2 linked regions of the Actinocatenispora sera genome follow. The protein of the gene in region 2 interacts with the protein of the main gene of each other region in a pairwise test. Links are inferred from orthologs where the notes say so. Each region holds a gene or a part of one and is shown on either strand. Other genes may lie near its edges.

Evidence for each region. Proteins that work in one complex are often made in the same cells at the same time.
Region 1: the proteins of rplL (region 2) and dnaE interact in binary tests that used the Escherichia coli proteins (3 or more experiments, as listed by UniProt). The link is inferred for Actinocatenispora sera from one-to-one orthologs.

The regions. Positions count from the first base shown.
Region 1 is NZ_AP023354.1:5,273,815-5,282,483, forward strand. What follows is about bases 2,193-6,289. They hold dnaE (DNA polymerase III subunit alpha), read right to left. Parts: upstream 5,936-6,289; coding sequence 2,393-5,935; downstream 2,193-2,392. Other genes in these bases: Asera_RS24915 (DUF2567 domain-containing protein), read right to left, coding at 2,193-2,336. In the rest of the region: hisD (histidinol dehydrogenase), read right to left, coding at 1-65; Asera_RS24910 (LON peptidase substrate-binding domain-containing protein), read left to right, coding at 252-953; more of Asera_RS24915, read right to left, coding at 999-2,192; Asera_RS24930 (RluA family pseudouridine synthase), read right to left, coding at 7,356-8,327. UniProt on the Escherichia coli protein: DNA polymerase III is a complex, multichain enzyme responsible for most of the replicative synthesis in bacteria. This DNA polymerase also exhibits 3' to 5' exonuclease activity. The alpha chain is the DNA polymerase catalytic subunit.
Region 2 is NZ_AP023354.1:2,155,472-2,160,650, reverse strand. Bases 2,287-5,179 are described here. They hold rplL (50S ribosomal protein L7/L12), read right to left. Parts: upstream 3,979-5,179; coding sequence 3,595-3,978; downstream 2,287-3,594. Other genes in these bases: rplA (50S ribosomal protein L1), read right to left, coding at 5,138-5,179; rplJ (50S ribosomal protein L10), read right to left, coding at 4,112-4,666; Asera_RS10400 (ABC transporter ATP-binding protein), read right to left, coding at 2,287-3,147. Also shown: Asera_RS10415 (MCE family protein), read right to left, coding at 1-429; Asera_RS10410 (MlaE family ABC transporter permease), read right to left, coding at 443-1,297; Asera_RS10405 (MlaE family ABC transporter permease), read right to left, coding at 1,297-2,070; more of Asera_RS10400, read right to left, coding at 2,104-2,286. UniProt on the Escherichia coli protein: The binding site for several of the GTPase factors involved in protein synthesis (IF-2, EF-Tu, EF-G and RF3). Is thus essential for accurate translation.

The DNA.
Region 1 (8,669 bases), 3.1 Mb from region 2 along the record:
TGGGCGCGGGGCAGCACGTCGCGCGGGTCGGTGGTGGTACCGCGCAGGTCGACACGAGTCAGCACACCTCAAGTCTAGGCGTCCCGACCTGCGGGAACCGGTGGTGTAGGGCACCACGACCGGGGCCGGGCCGGGACGAGCACACCGCACCGCACCGCACCGGCATTCCGGCGTATCCGGGCCGGAAACCGGCCAGGAACGCAGCACGGGGTCATTCGGTTCGGGGGCCGGCAGCCCGTAGGCTCGGTACTGTGACCGACGCCATTCCGCTGTTCCCGCTGGGGACCGTGCTGTTCCCCGGGGTCGTGCTGCCGTTGCACATCTTCGAGCCGCGCTACCGGGCGCTGGTGGCGCACCTGATGCGGCGGGCCGGCGAGGACGACCGCGAGTTCGGCGTGGTGGCCATCCGGCGCGGCACCGAGACCGGCGACCACGACGACAGCACCCTCTACGAGATCGGCTGCAGCGCCCAGCTGCGTCAGGTCACCCGCCACCCCGACGGACGGTACGACGTGGTCGCGGTCGGCCGCCGCCGGTTCAGCCTGCTGGACGTCGACACCGAGTCCGCGCCGTACCTGCAGGCCTCGGTCGACTGGCTGCCGGAGCAGACCGATCCGGCGGACCTGCGCCGGGCCGAGGCGCTGGTGCCGAGCGTGCTTGCCGCGTTCCGCCGGTACCTGCGCGAGCTCGCCGACGTGGCCGGCCCGGACGCGGTGTCACCCGAGGCGGCCCAGGACCAGCTGCCGGACGACCCGGCCGTGCTGTCGCACCTGGTCGCGGCGAGCGCCTCGCTGACCGTGGCCGACCGGCAGGAGCTGCTCGCCGAGCCGGACGCGGCACACCGACTCCGCGGCGAGCTCGGGCTGCTGCGCCGGGAGACCAGCCTGGTCGCGGCCCTGTCGGCGGTGCCGGCCGCCCTCACCGACTTCCAGGTACCGGCCGGCGTCAACTGACCGGCCCACCCGATCGGCCGGCCCAGCGTCTCGGGGCGGCTGCGCTCAGGAGCGGCGGGGCGCGTCCGGCCAGTCGATCGGCGCCGACGGCGGAGGCTCCGCGGGTGCCGGCGGGAACGCGTCGGCCGGGCCACTGGGCGCGAACGGATCGGCCGGCCAGCCCGAACCGGCGGGCCCGGCCGGACCCGGAGGTTGCGCGATGCCGGACGATCGAGCCGGACCGGAGCCCGGCGGACCGCCGCTCGACGCCGGGCCGGCGGACGATGCCGGGCCGGCGGACGATGCCGGGCCGGCCGGCGGCGGCGGGACTGCGGGCGGCGGCGGGACTGCGGGCGGCGGCGAGCCGGCGGGCGGCGCGGGTGCACCGAACGCCGGCCGGCTCTCGCCGCCCGAGGACCCGGGCGCACCGAACGTGGGCCGGGCTTCGCCGCCTGGCGGCGCCGCAGCCGCACCGAATGTCGACGGGCCCCCACCACCCGAAGACCCGGGCGCACCGAGCGTCGGCGGGGTCTCGCCACCCGGGGGCGGCACCGGCAGGCCGGCCGGTGGTGCCGGCCAGCTGACGCCGGGCACGGTGTCGTCGGGTCGGGCCGGCGGGCCGGCCACCGATCCACCGGCGGGTGCGGCACCGCCGCCTGGCGCCGCACCGGCGCCCGGGCTGCTGGCGGGAGCACCGGAACCGACCCCGCCCGGCGTCGCGTCACCGGCCGGAGCGGACGGGTCGGCCGGCGGCGGACCCGGCTGGCCCTCGGGGCCGGGGGCCGGAGCGGAATCGGCCGGATCGGTGAGGCGGCGGGCCGGGATCAACGGCAGCCGGACCGGGTCGACCAGCTCCGGGACGGCCGGGGCGGCGGCGCGCCGGGCCCGCAACGCCGGGTACCGGGAGAATCCGGCCAGCACCGTGTAGGTGAGCACGGCGAACAGCGGGGCGAGCACGACGGCGCCGCGCGCGCCCAGCCGCAGCGGGTACGGGAACCGCCAGCCGGGCTGGGCGGCGCCGAGCAGTGCGTTGAAGTCGGCCAGCCCGACCCGGCTGCCGACCCAGGCGGTCAGCAGTGCACCGCCGGCGCCGCCGACCGCGAGCACGGCCAGCAGCAGCGGACCGCGGTAGCGGCGCAGCACCACCCAGCAGGCCACCGCGGCAACCAGGCCCGCGGCCGCGGTCAGCACCGCAAGCCAGCCGTCGGCGGCGGCGAACGTCTCGGTCTCCAGGTTGTACATCCCGCCCTGGTCGGTCATCACGACCTCGGCGCGCGGGGACAGCACCCACCAGAGCAGCCCGAGCGGCGCGCCGGCCGCCGCGACGCACACCGCCGCAACCACCAGTACGAGTGCCTCGGCCCACCGCGGCACGCCGGCTCGGCGCGGCATCGTCGTCTTCATCGCGGCGATTCTCCCAACCTCGAGCAAGTCGGCGGATCCGGGCCCGGCGCGGCCGGCTATTCAAGGCAGCCGGCGCCGAGCAGGCTCTTCAGCTCAGAGGTGAGGCCGGGACCGGGTGTGACCCGCAGCGTGTCGTCGAGGGCGAGCAGGTGGTTGCGCTCCCGGCCGACCAGCTTGACCCGCACCGCGGTCTCTCCCCGGTTGTTCAGCAGGGTCCGCTTGAGCTCACCGACCAAATCGGGGTCGACCCGCTCGGCCTGGATGGCGACCGTGACCGCCGGCTCGGCGGCCAGGTCGGCGTCGGTGATCTCCAGCGTGCGCAGGTCCATCGCGACGACGCTGATCTCCTGGTCGCGCCGGTTGACCCGGCCCTTCACCGCGATCGTCAGATCGGGTGCCAGGTACTGCCCGACCAGCTCGTAGGTCTTGGGGAAGAACAGCACCTCGATGCCGGCGTCGAGGTCCTCGACGGTCGCCTTCGCCCACGCGTTGCCCTGCTTGGTGACCCGGCGCTCCAGCGCGGAGATGATCCCGGCGATGGTCACCGACGTGCCGTCGGCGACGTCACCGGAAACCAGGTCGGCGATGCGCTGCTCGCTGTTCTTGCGCAGCACCCGTTCGGCGCCGTCGAGCGGGTGACCCGACACGTACAGCCCGAGCATCTCGCGCTCGAACTCCAGCGCGGTCTTGCGCGGCCAGTCTTCGCCGGTGAGGTCGACGTCCATGCCCACGACGGTGTCCGGGGCGGTGTCGGTCATCCCGCCGAACAGGTCGAACTGGCCCTCCGCCTCGCGCCGCTTGACCCCGGTCATCGCCTCGACCATGGTCTCGTGCTGCTCCAGCATCGGCCGCCGCGGATGTCCCAGCGAGTCGAACGCACCCGCCTTGATCAGCGACTCGATCACCCGCTTGTTGCAGACCGGCAGCTCGATCTTGGACATGAAGTCGGTGAACGAGGTGTAGGCACCCTTCTGCTTGCGGGTGTTGATGATGCTGGTGACGACGTTCGCGCCGACGTTGCGCACCGCGCCCAGGCCGAACCGGATGTCGGCGCCGACCGCAGTGAAGTTCAGGTCGGAGTCGTTGACGTCCGGCGGCAGCACCTTGATGCCCATCTTGCGGCACTCGGCGAGGTAGACCGCCATCTTGTCCTTCGAGTCGCCGACCGAGGTCAGCAGCGCCGCCATGTACTCGGCGGGATAGTTCGCCTTCAGGTATGCGGTCCAGAACGAGACGATCCCGTAGCCCGCGGTGTGTGACTTGTTGAATGCGTACCCAGCAAACGGCAGCAGAATGTCCCACAAGGTCTGAATCGCGTCGTCGGAGTAGCCCTGGTCGCGCATGCCCGCCTGGAACCCGACGAACTCCTTGTCCAGGATCTCCTTCTTCTTTTTGCCCATCGCCCGGCGGAGCAGGTCCGCCTTGCCCAGCGAGTACCCGGCGACCTTCCGGGCGATCGCCATGACCTGCTCCTGGTAAACGATCAAGCCGTAGGTCTCGTCCAGGATCTCGGCCAGATCGTCGGCCAGTTCGGGGTGGATCGGCACGACCGGCTTGCGGTTGTTCTTACGGTCGGCGTAGTCGATGTGGGCGTTCGCCGCCATCGGACCCGGCCGGTACAGCGCCAGCACGGCCGCGATGTCCTCGAACTTGGTCGGTGCCATCGCCTTGAGCAACGAGCGCATGGGGCCGCCATCGAGCTGGAACACCCCGAGCGTGTCGCCTCGCGCCAACAACTCGAATGTTCTGTCGTCGGCCAGCTCGAGGCTGGCGACGTCGATGTCGATGCTGCGGTTCGCCTTGATGTTGGCGATCGCGTCCCCGATGACCGTCAGGTTGCGCAGGCCCAGGAAGTCCATTTTCAACAGGCCCATCGCTTCACACGACGGGTAGTCGAAGCCGGTGATGATCGCGCCGTCCTGCGGACGCGCCCACACCGGGATCACGTCCATGACCGGGGTGGACGACATGATGACCGCGCAGGCGTGCACACCGGCCTGCCGAATCAGACCCTCCAGACCACGCGCGGTCTCGAAGATCTTGCCGACCTGCGGGTCGGTCTCGATCAGCGTCCGGACCTCGGACGCCTCGGCGTAGCGCTCGTGTTTCGGGTCGACGATGCCGGACAACGGAATGTCCTTCGCCATGATCGGCGGCGGCAACGCCTTGGAGATCTTGTCGGCGATTGAGAACCCGGGCTGTCCGAAATGGATTCGCGCCGCGTCTTTGATCGCCGCCTTAGTCTTGATCGTCCCGAAGGTGATGACCTGACAGACGTTGTCGGTGCCGTACTTGGCGGTGGCGTAGTCGAGCATCTCACCGCGCCGCCGGTCATCGAAGTCAAGATCGATGTCGGGCATCGAGATGCGCTCGATGTTGAGGAAACGCTCGAACAGCAGGCTGTGCTCGATCGGGTCGAGTTCGGTGATCCCGGTTGCCCAGGCGACGATCGATCCTGTCGCGGAACCACGCCCCGGCCCGACGATGATCCCGGACTCCTTGGCATGCCGCACCAGGTCGGCCACCACGAGGAAGTATGCCGGGAAGCCCATCTGGTTGATGACGCCGAGCTCCATCTCGGCCCGGGCCCGATAGTGGTCCGGGATCCCGCCCGGGAGCCGCTTCGCCAAGCCCTCGAACACGTCATGACGCAGCCAGGACTCCTGGGTCTCGCCGGCCGGCACGTCGAACACCGGCATCCGGTCGTGGTGGGCGAAGACCTCGTCGTACGAGCCGACGCGCTCGGCGATCAGCAGCGTGTTGTCGCAGGCGCCGGGCAGCTGGGAGTCCCACAGCTCGCGCATCTGCGCCGGCGACTTGATGTAGTAGCCGCCGCCGTCGAGCTTGAACCGGTTCGGGTCGTCCAGGGTGCTGCCGGACTGCACGCACAGCAGCGCCTCGTGCGCCTTCGCGTCCTCGGCGGCCACGTAGTGCGAGTCGTTGGTGATCACCGGCCGCAGGTCGAACCGCTTGCCGATGTCGAGCAGCCCGGTGCGGACCCGCTTCTCGATGTCGAGCCCGTGGTCCATCAGCTCCAGGAAGAAGTTCTCCCGGCCGAACAGCTCCAGGTAGCGCTCGGCCGCCGCGTACGCCTCCTGCTCCTGGCCCAGCCGCAGCCGGGTCTGGATCTCCCCGGACGGGCAGCCGGTGGTGGCGATGATGCCCTCGGTGTGCCCCGAGATCAGCTCGGTGTCCATCCGCGGCTTGTAGTAGTAACCCTCGATCGAGGCCCTGCTGGACAGCGTGAACAGGTTGCGCAGCCCGGTGGCGTTCTCCGCCCACATCGTCATGTGCGTGTACGCACCACCGCCGGAGACGTCGTCACCGCGCTGGTCCGGCCGGCCCCACCGGACCGGCTGCTTGTACGCCCGGTCGCCGGGCGCCAGGTAGGCCTCGATGCCGAGGATCGGCTTGACGCCGGTCTTCTTCGCCTCCTGGTAGAACGCGTACGCCCCGTACATGTTGCCGTGGTCGGTCATCGCGATCGAGTCCATGCCCTGCCGCTGGACCTCGGCCAACAACGGCTTCAGGCGGGCCGCGCCATCCAACATCGAGTATTCGGTGTGCACGTGCAGATGCGCGAACCCGGACGCCGACATGGCGCGCCTCGCCCCCCTCGTATTCACCTGGACAGCCACGCGCGGAGCACCGGGTGACGGTGACCGCGACCGCGCCGGGAGATGTTGGCCGCACCCCCGGCATCCCACCACGCTAGGGGTGGGGTCTGACAGAAAACCTATCGCTCCGCCGGCGGACCGCGCCGGCCGGCACGCCCGGGTACCGCCGGGCGTGGCCGGCGCCACCCGCGGTCACCGATCCGGCCCGAAACCCTCGCTGATCGCGACCCCGGCGTACAGCCAGGCCATCCGGGTGGCCGGGGCCAGCTTCGAGTACTCGATGGTCGAGCCCGGCTCCAGCGACACGTCGTAGGGCACGACGATCGAGGTGCGGGTGCGCGAGCCGAAGTGCTTGAGCAGGTCGGCGGTGAGCGGCAGCGGGTTCGGCGTCGGGCAGCTGATCACCGTGGTCGCCTGCGCCACCAACTCGCCCATCCCCTGCTCCTCCAGCAGGTCGAGCATCCAGTCGGCGGTGAACGCCGCGTCCTCGCGCGGCACCGTGGTCACCACCAGCTGGTCGGCGGCGCGCAGCACCGTCTGCCAGTTCGGCGACTCGACGTTGTTGCCGGTGTCCACGCAGATCACGTCGTGGGTGCCGGCGAGCAGGGTGAGCACCCGGCGCACCGTGGCCGGGTCCAGCCGGCGGGCGATGCGCGGGTCCTCGTCGCCGGCCAGCACGTCGAACGAGCCGTCCTTGGTGTGCCGCAGGTAGTCGTCCAGCACCTCGGCGAGAATCCCCGGGCCGGTCTCGATCCGGTCCAGGTCGTCGACCAAATGCCGGATGGTGCGGGCGTGCCGGGCGGTGCCGGCGCGCAGCCCGAGCGTGCCGCGCAGTTCGTTGTCGTCCCAGGCCAGAACGCCGCCGTTGCGGGCGCTGCCCAGCGTCGCCGCGGTCAGCACGGTCGCCGTGGTCTTGTGCACGCCGCCCTTCGGATTGACGAACGCCACCACCCGGGACCGCCCGAAGTTGCGCCGCAGCGCCGTGAGCAGGCCGTCCACCGAGCCCGTCGCGTACGCCTCCGGGCGGTGCCCGCCGACCTGGACGGGCACCGGTGCGGCGCGCCGGCCGGCTCGCGTGTCGGGCGCCGGCGAAGGCCGCGGGACCAGCGGTGGGGCGGCACCGACCCGGGCCCGACCGACGCCGGCCTGCCCGCGACCCGACTGCTCCGGTACGGCGTCCACACCGATCTCTCCGTCCCGCGGTCGGCCGCGGCCCAGCAGGTTACGCCACCGCGACCCCGAGTCACCGGAGCGGTACGCTCCGGCTCCGGACTGATCCACGCTCGCCTCCCGCCCGACGCCTCACCCACCAACAGGCTACGGAGCCGCCCGAAGATTGCCAGCCCCGCGACCGGCATCGATCTGTTCAACGAACGAGACCGTGTCATCGCGGGCGCCGACGTCACCCTTCGCCGCGCAGCACCGCCAGAGCGTGCGCGAGATCCTCCGGGTACTCGCTGACGAACCGCACCCGGTCACCCGAGCCGGGATGGTCGAACGCCAGCTCACGAGCGTGCAGCCACTGCCGGGACAGGCCGAGCCGCTTCGCCAGGGACGGGTCCGCCCCGTAAGTCAGATCACCGGCGCACGGATGCCGCAGTGCCGAGAAGTGCACCCGGATCTGGTGCGTGCGGCCGGTCTCCAGCCGGACGTCGACCAGGCTCGCCGCCGGAAAAGCCTCCAGCGTGTCGTAGTGCGTCACGCTCGGCTTGCCACCGGACACCACGGCGAACCTGTAGTCGTGGTGCGGGTGCCGGTCGATCGGCGCGTCCACCGTGCCGCGCAGCGGGTCGAGCTGACCCTGCACCACCGCGTGGTAGCGCTTCTCCACCGTGCGCACCTTGAACGCCCGCTTCAGGATCCGGTACGCCCGCTCGCTCTTGGCCACCACCATCAGCCCGGAGGTACCCACGTCGAGCCGGTGCACGATGCCCTGCCGCTCGGCCGCGCCGCTGGTGGCGACGGTCTGGCCCATCGCCGCGAGGCCGCCGAGCACGGTGGGACCGGTCCAGCCGGGGCTGCCGTGGGCGGCCACCCCGACCGGCTTGTCCACCACCACGATGTCGTCGTCGGAGTGCACGATGCGCAGCCCGTCGACCGGGCGCGCCACGATGCTCGGCGCCCCCTCCGGCGCCGGCAGCGTCACCTCCAGGTACGCACCCGCAGCGACCCGGTCCGATTTGGCCGGTGCGGCCCCGTCGAGGACCACGTCACCGGCCGCCACCAGGTCCGCGGCCACGGTGCGGGACAGCCCGAACAGCCGGGCCAGCGCCTGGTCGACCCGCATCCCCGCCAGCCCGTCCGGTACCGGCAGGGCGCGATGCTCCCCGGCCGGCGCCACCGGAGTGGCGTCGTCGAAACGCGCACCCGTCATGACGACCGGTCCGTCCGGCCCGCGGGCTCGGTGTCGGCCGGCACGATGCCGGCCTGCTTGGTGTCGGCCGGCACGATGCCGGTCTGCTCGGTGCCAGCCCGATCGGTGCCGGCCTTGTCCGTGGTGGCCTGATCGTTGCCGGGCTGGTCCGTGGTGGCCTGATCGGTGCCGCCGGTCTGCACGTCGTCGACCGCCTTGGCGTCGTCGGTACCGCGACCCGCGCGCGTACCGTCCATCCGGCGGCCGGTCAGTTCGAGCAGCACGGCGATGATCACGCCCACCACGAGGCACGAGTCGGCCGCGTTGAAGATCGGCCAGGGGTGCCCGTCCGGGCTGAAGACG
Region 2 (5,179 bases):
CTCCAGCTCGACCGCCCGGGCCGACCGGTCCTGGTGCACCACCGCACCGGCGGTGATCGGCCGACCGGACGGGCGGGCCGGCGCGTCCAGCGACACGTACTTCTCGCCGAACAGCGTCTTCGGCAGCATCGTGGCGGTCACGTTCGACGGGATCCGCGGTACCGAGCCGGGGTCGAGCGCGAGCCGCAGCTTCGCCCGCTGCCCGTTCGCCGAGATGTCGCGCACCTGGCCGACGACCACGCCGCGCAGCTTCACGTCGGCGTTCCGGTCCACCTGCAGCCCGGTGTGGTCGGCGACCACGGTCACCCACACCGCCGGGGTGAACACCTTCTGGTACGCGCCGACCGCCGCGGCCAGCAGCGCCGCGACGAGCACGATGAACCCGACGCCGAGCAACCGGCGCCGCAGCACGTCCGAAACCCTGGTCACCGACACCGGCGCCTCACCCGGATATCCGTACGGTCGTGGTGGCGCCCCAGATCGCCAGGCTGAGGAAGAAGTCGACCACGTTGATCGCCACCAGCGAGGACCGCACCGCGCGGCCCACCGCCATCCCGACGCCGGCCGGGCCGCCGGACGCGTTGTACCCGTGGTAGCAGTGGATCAGCACCACGATGATGCTGAACACCAGCACCTTGCCGAACGACCACAGCACATCCTCGGGCGGTAGGAACAGGTGGAAGTAGTAGTCGTAGGTGCCGGACGACTGTCCGAAGTAGAGCGTGACCATCTCGCGGGTGGCGAGATAGCTCGCCAGCAGCCCGATCACGTACAGCGGGATCACCGCGATCAGGCCGGCGATCATCCGGGTGGTGACGAGGAACGGCAGCGACGGCAGCCCCATCACCTCGAGCGCGTCCACCTCCTCGTTGATCCGCATCGCGCCCAGCTGCGCGGTGAAACCGCAGCCGACCGTCGCCGACAGGGCGATCCCGGCCACCAGCGGCGAGATCTCCCGGGTGTTGAAGTACGCGGAGATGAAGCCGGTGAACGCGGACGAACCGATCTGGTTGAGCGCCTCGTACCCCTGCAGGCCGACTTCCGTCCCGGTGAAGAACGTCATCGCGACGATCACCCCGACGGTGCCGCCGATGACCGCGAGCGCGCCGGAACCGAACGACACCTCCGCCAGCAGCCGCAGCACCTCCCGCTTGTACCGCCGGACGGTGCGCGGTGCCCACGCGAACGCGCGCAGGTAGAACGACATCTGGCCGCCGAGGTCGTCCAGGAACCCCAGCGGCTTTCGGGCAATGCCGGACCACGCGCCTGCGGCACGGCCCTCTCCCAGCGGCGCCATCAGGTGCCCTTCTGCGGAACGATCTGGAAGTAGATCGAGGTCATCACGAAGTTCACCGCGAACAGCAGCATGAAGCTGATGACCACGCTCTGGTTGACCGCGTCGCCGACGCCCTTCGGCCCGCCCTTCGCCGTCATCCCCTTGTAGCAGGCGATCAGCGCCGCCATCGCGCCGAACACCACCGCCTTGAACTCACCGGCGATCAGGTCCTGGATCTGCCCCAGCGCCTGGAAACTCGCCAGGTAGGCCCCCGGGGTACCGCCCTGCAGCACCACGTTGAAGAAGTACCCACCGGCCACGCCGACGACGCTGACCAGGCCGTTGAGCAGCAGCGCGACGATCATGCAGGCGATGATCCGGGGCACCACCAGCCGCTGCACCGGGTCGATGCCCAGCACCTCCATCGCGTCCAGCTCTTCCCGGATCTTCCGGGCGCCGAGATCCGCGCAGATCGCCGAACCACCCGCCCCGGCGATCAGCAGCGCCGTCACGATCGGCCCGGCCTCCCGGACCACCGCGAGCACGCTCGCCGCTCCGGTGTACGACTGGGCGCCGAGCTGGCTGGTCAGGGTGCCGAGCTGGAGCGAGATCACCGCACCGAACGGGATCGCCACCAGCGCCGTCGGCAGGATCGACACGCTGGAGACGAACCAGGCCTGCTGGATCATCTCGCGCAGCTGGAACGGCCGGCGCGGGATCGCGAGCAGGCAGTCCAGGCAGTACGCGAAGAACGAACCGGACTGCCGCAGGGCGCCGGAGACCGGGTTGCTCACCGCTCACCCCCGGATCCGACGTCGGTGTTGCACTCAGGCACCGCCGTCCCTCCGTTCGATGACGACGGTGTCTGCGTGCGGGTCGACGTGCTCCGGCCCGGCCCACTCGCTCACGCCGCTCTGGGCGGGCACCGTCGGCTGGTCCAGCGCGAACGAACCGACCGGCGGGATCACCCCGTTGACCCGGCACCACTCGCCCGGGATGCGCTCCGCGGAGCGCGGCCGGCCGTCGGTCGGCTGCATCTGCAGCGGGATCGGCGGCAGCATCGGCAGCTCGATGCCGGCCGCGGCCTCGGCCTCCAGCTCGCTCGCGTCCTTCTCCTCGGCCATCCCGATCGGGCCGTGCCGCTGCGCGTTCAGGAACTGCCGGACCACCGGCTCCTCACTGGACAGCAGCATCTCCCGCGGGCCGAACATGGCCAGGTGCCGGCGGTAGATCAGGCCGATGTTGTCCGGCACCGTCCGCGCGGTGTTGATGTCGTGCGTGACGATCAGAAACGTCGCACCGGTCTGCTGGTTGAGATCGACGATCAGGTGGTTGAGCAGCGTGGTGCGCACCGGGTCGAGGCCCGAGTCGGGCTCGTCGAACAGGATGATCTCCGGCTCCAGCACCAGCGCCCGGGCCAGCCCGGCCCGCTTGCGCATCCCGCCGGAGATCTCGCCCGGCAGCTTCCGCTCGTCGCCGGCGAGCCCGACCAGGTCGAGCTTCTCCATCACGATGTCGCGCACCGCGGACTCGGACTTGCGGGTGTGCTCGCGCAGCGGGAACGCGACGTTGTCGTACAGGTTCATCGAGCCGAACAGCGCGCCGTCCTGGAACAGCACGCCGAACAGCTTGCGCACCTCGTACAGCTCGCGCTCGGACAGCTCGGGCAGGTCCTTGCCCTCGATCCAGATGTGCCCGCGATCCGGCCGCAACAGCCCGACGAGCGTCTTCAGGAACACCGACTTACCGGTACCCGAGGGGCCGAGCAGCACGGAGATCTCACCCTCGGGCAGGGTGAAGCTGACGTCCGCCCAGATGTTCTGCCGACCGAAGGACTTCGTCAGCCCGTCGATCTGCACCTCGACGCCCACGCGTACTTCCCTCCCGACGTGGTCACCGCTGCGGCCGTGGTACGGCCGGCGCAGCCTCGATGTGGCCCGGCCCCGGCGATCCGCCGGTGCCCGGGAGGCCGCGGAGCCGGTAGTGACGCGAACAAGTTAACTTCCGAGTAACGTCTAAGTCGAGCCGTACGTCAGGATTCTCTCGACCTAGCGCACCAGTCGCGATCTTTCGTAGCTCTCCGTAGCTTTCGGACAGATCGAGCGTGACGAGAGTGCCCGGCTTGCCCCACAACGTTACGTGACCTGAGCCACGTCACGCATCTGCCCCACGCTCCCCCGGTGGCCGGCGCCGGCTCCGGAGGAGCGCACCCGGCCGGCACCCGTACTCGGAGGCGGCAAAGGGCGGCCGCCCCCGTGGGGACGGCCGCCCTTCGAACTCGCGGCGTGCTCGCCGCTGTGGAACCGCGGTGCGGGCCCTTACTTCAGGGTCACCTTGCCGCCGGCAGCCTCGAGCTGCTCCTTGGCCTTCTCCGCGGCCTCCTTGGTGACCTTCTCCAGGATCGCCTTCGGGGCGCCCTCGACCACGTCCTTGGCCTCCTTCAGGCCCAGGCTGGTGAGCGCGCGCACCTCCTTGATGACCTGGATCTTCTTGTCGCCGGCCGAGTCGAGGATGACGTCGAACTCGTCCTGCTCGACGGCGGCCTCGGCCGCAGCGGCCGGGCCGGCGGCGGCCGCGACGGCGACCGGAGCAGCCGCGGTGACCTCGAAGGTCTCCTCGAACTGCTTCACGAACTCGGACAGCTCGATCAGCGTCATTTCCTTGAACGCGTCGAGCAGCTCTTCGGTGCTGAGCTTCGCCATGGTGGCGGTTTCCTTTCCTACCCCGCGACTACCTCGCGGTTATGTCTGTCGTCGCGAACCACTCGCGGCGGTTTAGGCCTGCCGCAAGCGAATCGCGGCGAGTTCCTCGAACATGGCGACGGCCGTACGGCCGTCAGGCAGCCTCGCTGCCGGACTGCTTGTCGGCCAGCGCCTGGGCGAGCCGTGCCGTCTGCGCCAGCGGAGCCTGGAACAGGCTCGCGGCCTTCGACAGGTTGCCCTTCATGGCACCAGCCAGCTTGGCGAGGAGCACCTCGCGGGACTCCAGGTCGGCCAGCTTGTTGACGTCGTCCGTGGTGAGGGCCTTGCCCTCGAAGACGCCGCCCTTGATGACCAGCGCGGGGTTGTCCTTCGCGAAGTTACGCAGCCCCTTGGCCGCGTCGACCACGTCGCCGTTGACGAACGTGACCGCCGTCGGGCCGACGAACAGTGCGTCGAGACCGTCGACGCCGGCCTCCGTCGCCGCGATCTTCACCAGCGTGTTCTTCGCGACGCGGTAGTGCGTGTCCCCGCCCAGGGCGCGCCGCAGCTCGGTGATCTGCGAAACGCTCAGCCCGCGGTACTCGGTGATCACGGTCGCCGAAGCGGCCCGGAACCGGTCCGCGATCTCGTTGACCGCAGCGGCCTTGTCCTCGCGTACTGGCTTGGTCCGGCCATGTGTGTCCGCCATGTCCCTCCTCTCGTGCATGCTCGGGCCGGTCTCGTCGAAGACCCGCAGGCACGAAAAACGCCCCGGCGCAGGGCGCACGGGGCGAGGAACCAGCTCGGTGTCCGTGTCTCCGGCTCCGGCCGACGCCACGTGGCGCGTGCCGCCCACCAGATCGGATCACCGGCACCGACGTCATCCGGGAGCCTGGATGACCTGTGGTGTTGGATCGCGTCCGTCTTCCCTGCGCGGGCCGTCCGCGGCGAGCGGAGCCTTCGACCGCGCACTCGGCGCGGTGACCAGCGGTCTTCGGTAAAGCCTGTTCAGCTTACTCGACGCCGCCGCACCCCGGCCAACCGGAGTAGGCGACGCCACACCCGGCCGGCCGGGCCGCGCTGGACAACAGCAGCGGGGCGCGCCGGGTGTGCAGCGCCGGACACGGCAGCGGGGCGCGCCGAAAGCTCGGCACGCCCCGCCCACGAGTACCGTTGAGGATCAGGCGTCGACCTCGTCCTCGGTGAGGTTGCGGGTCCGGTT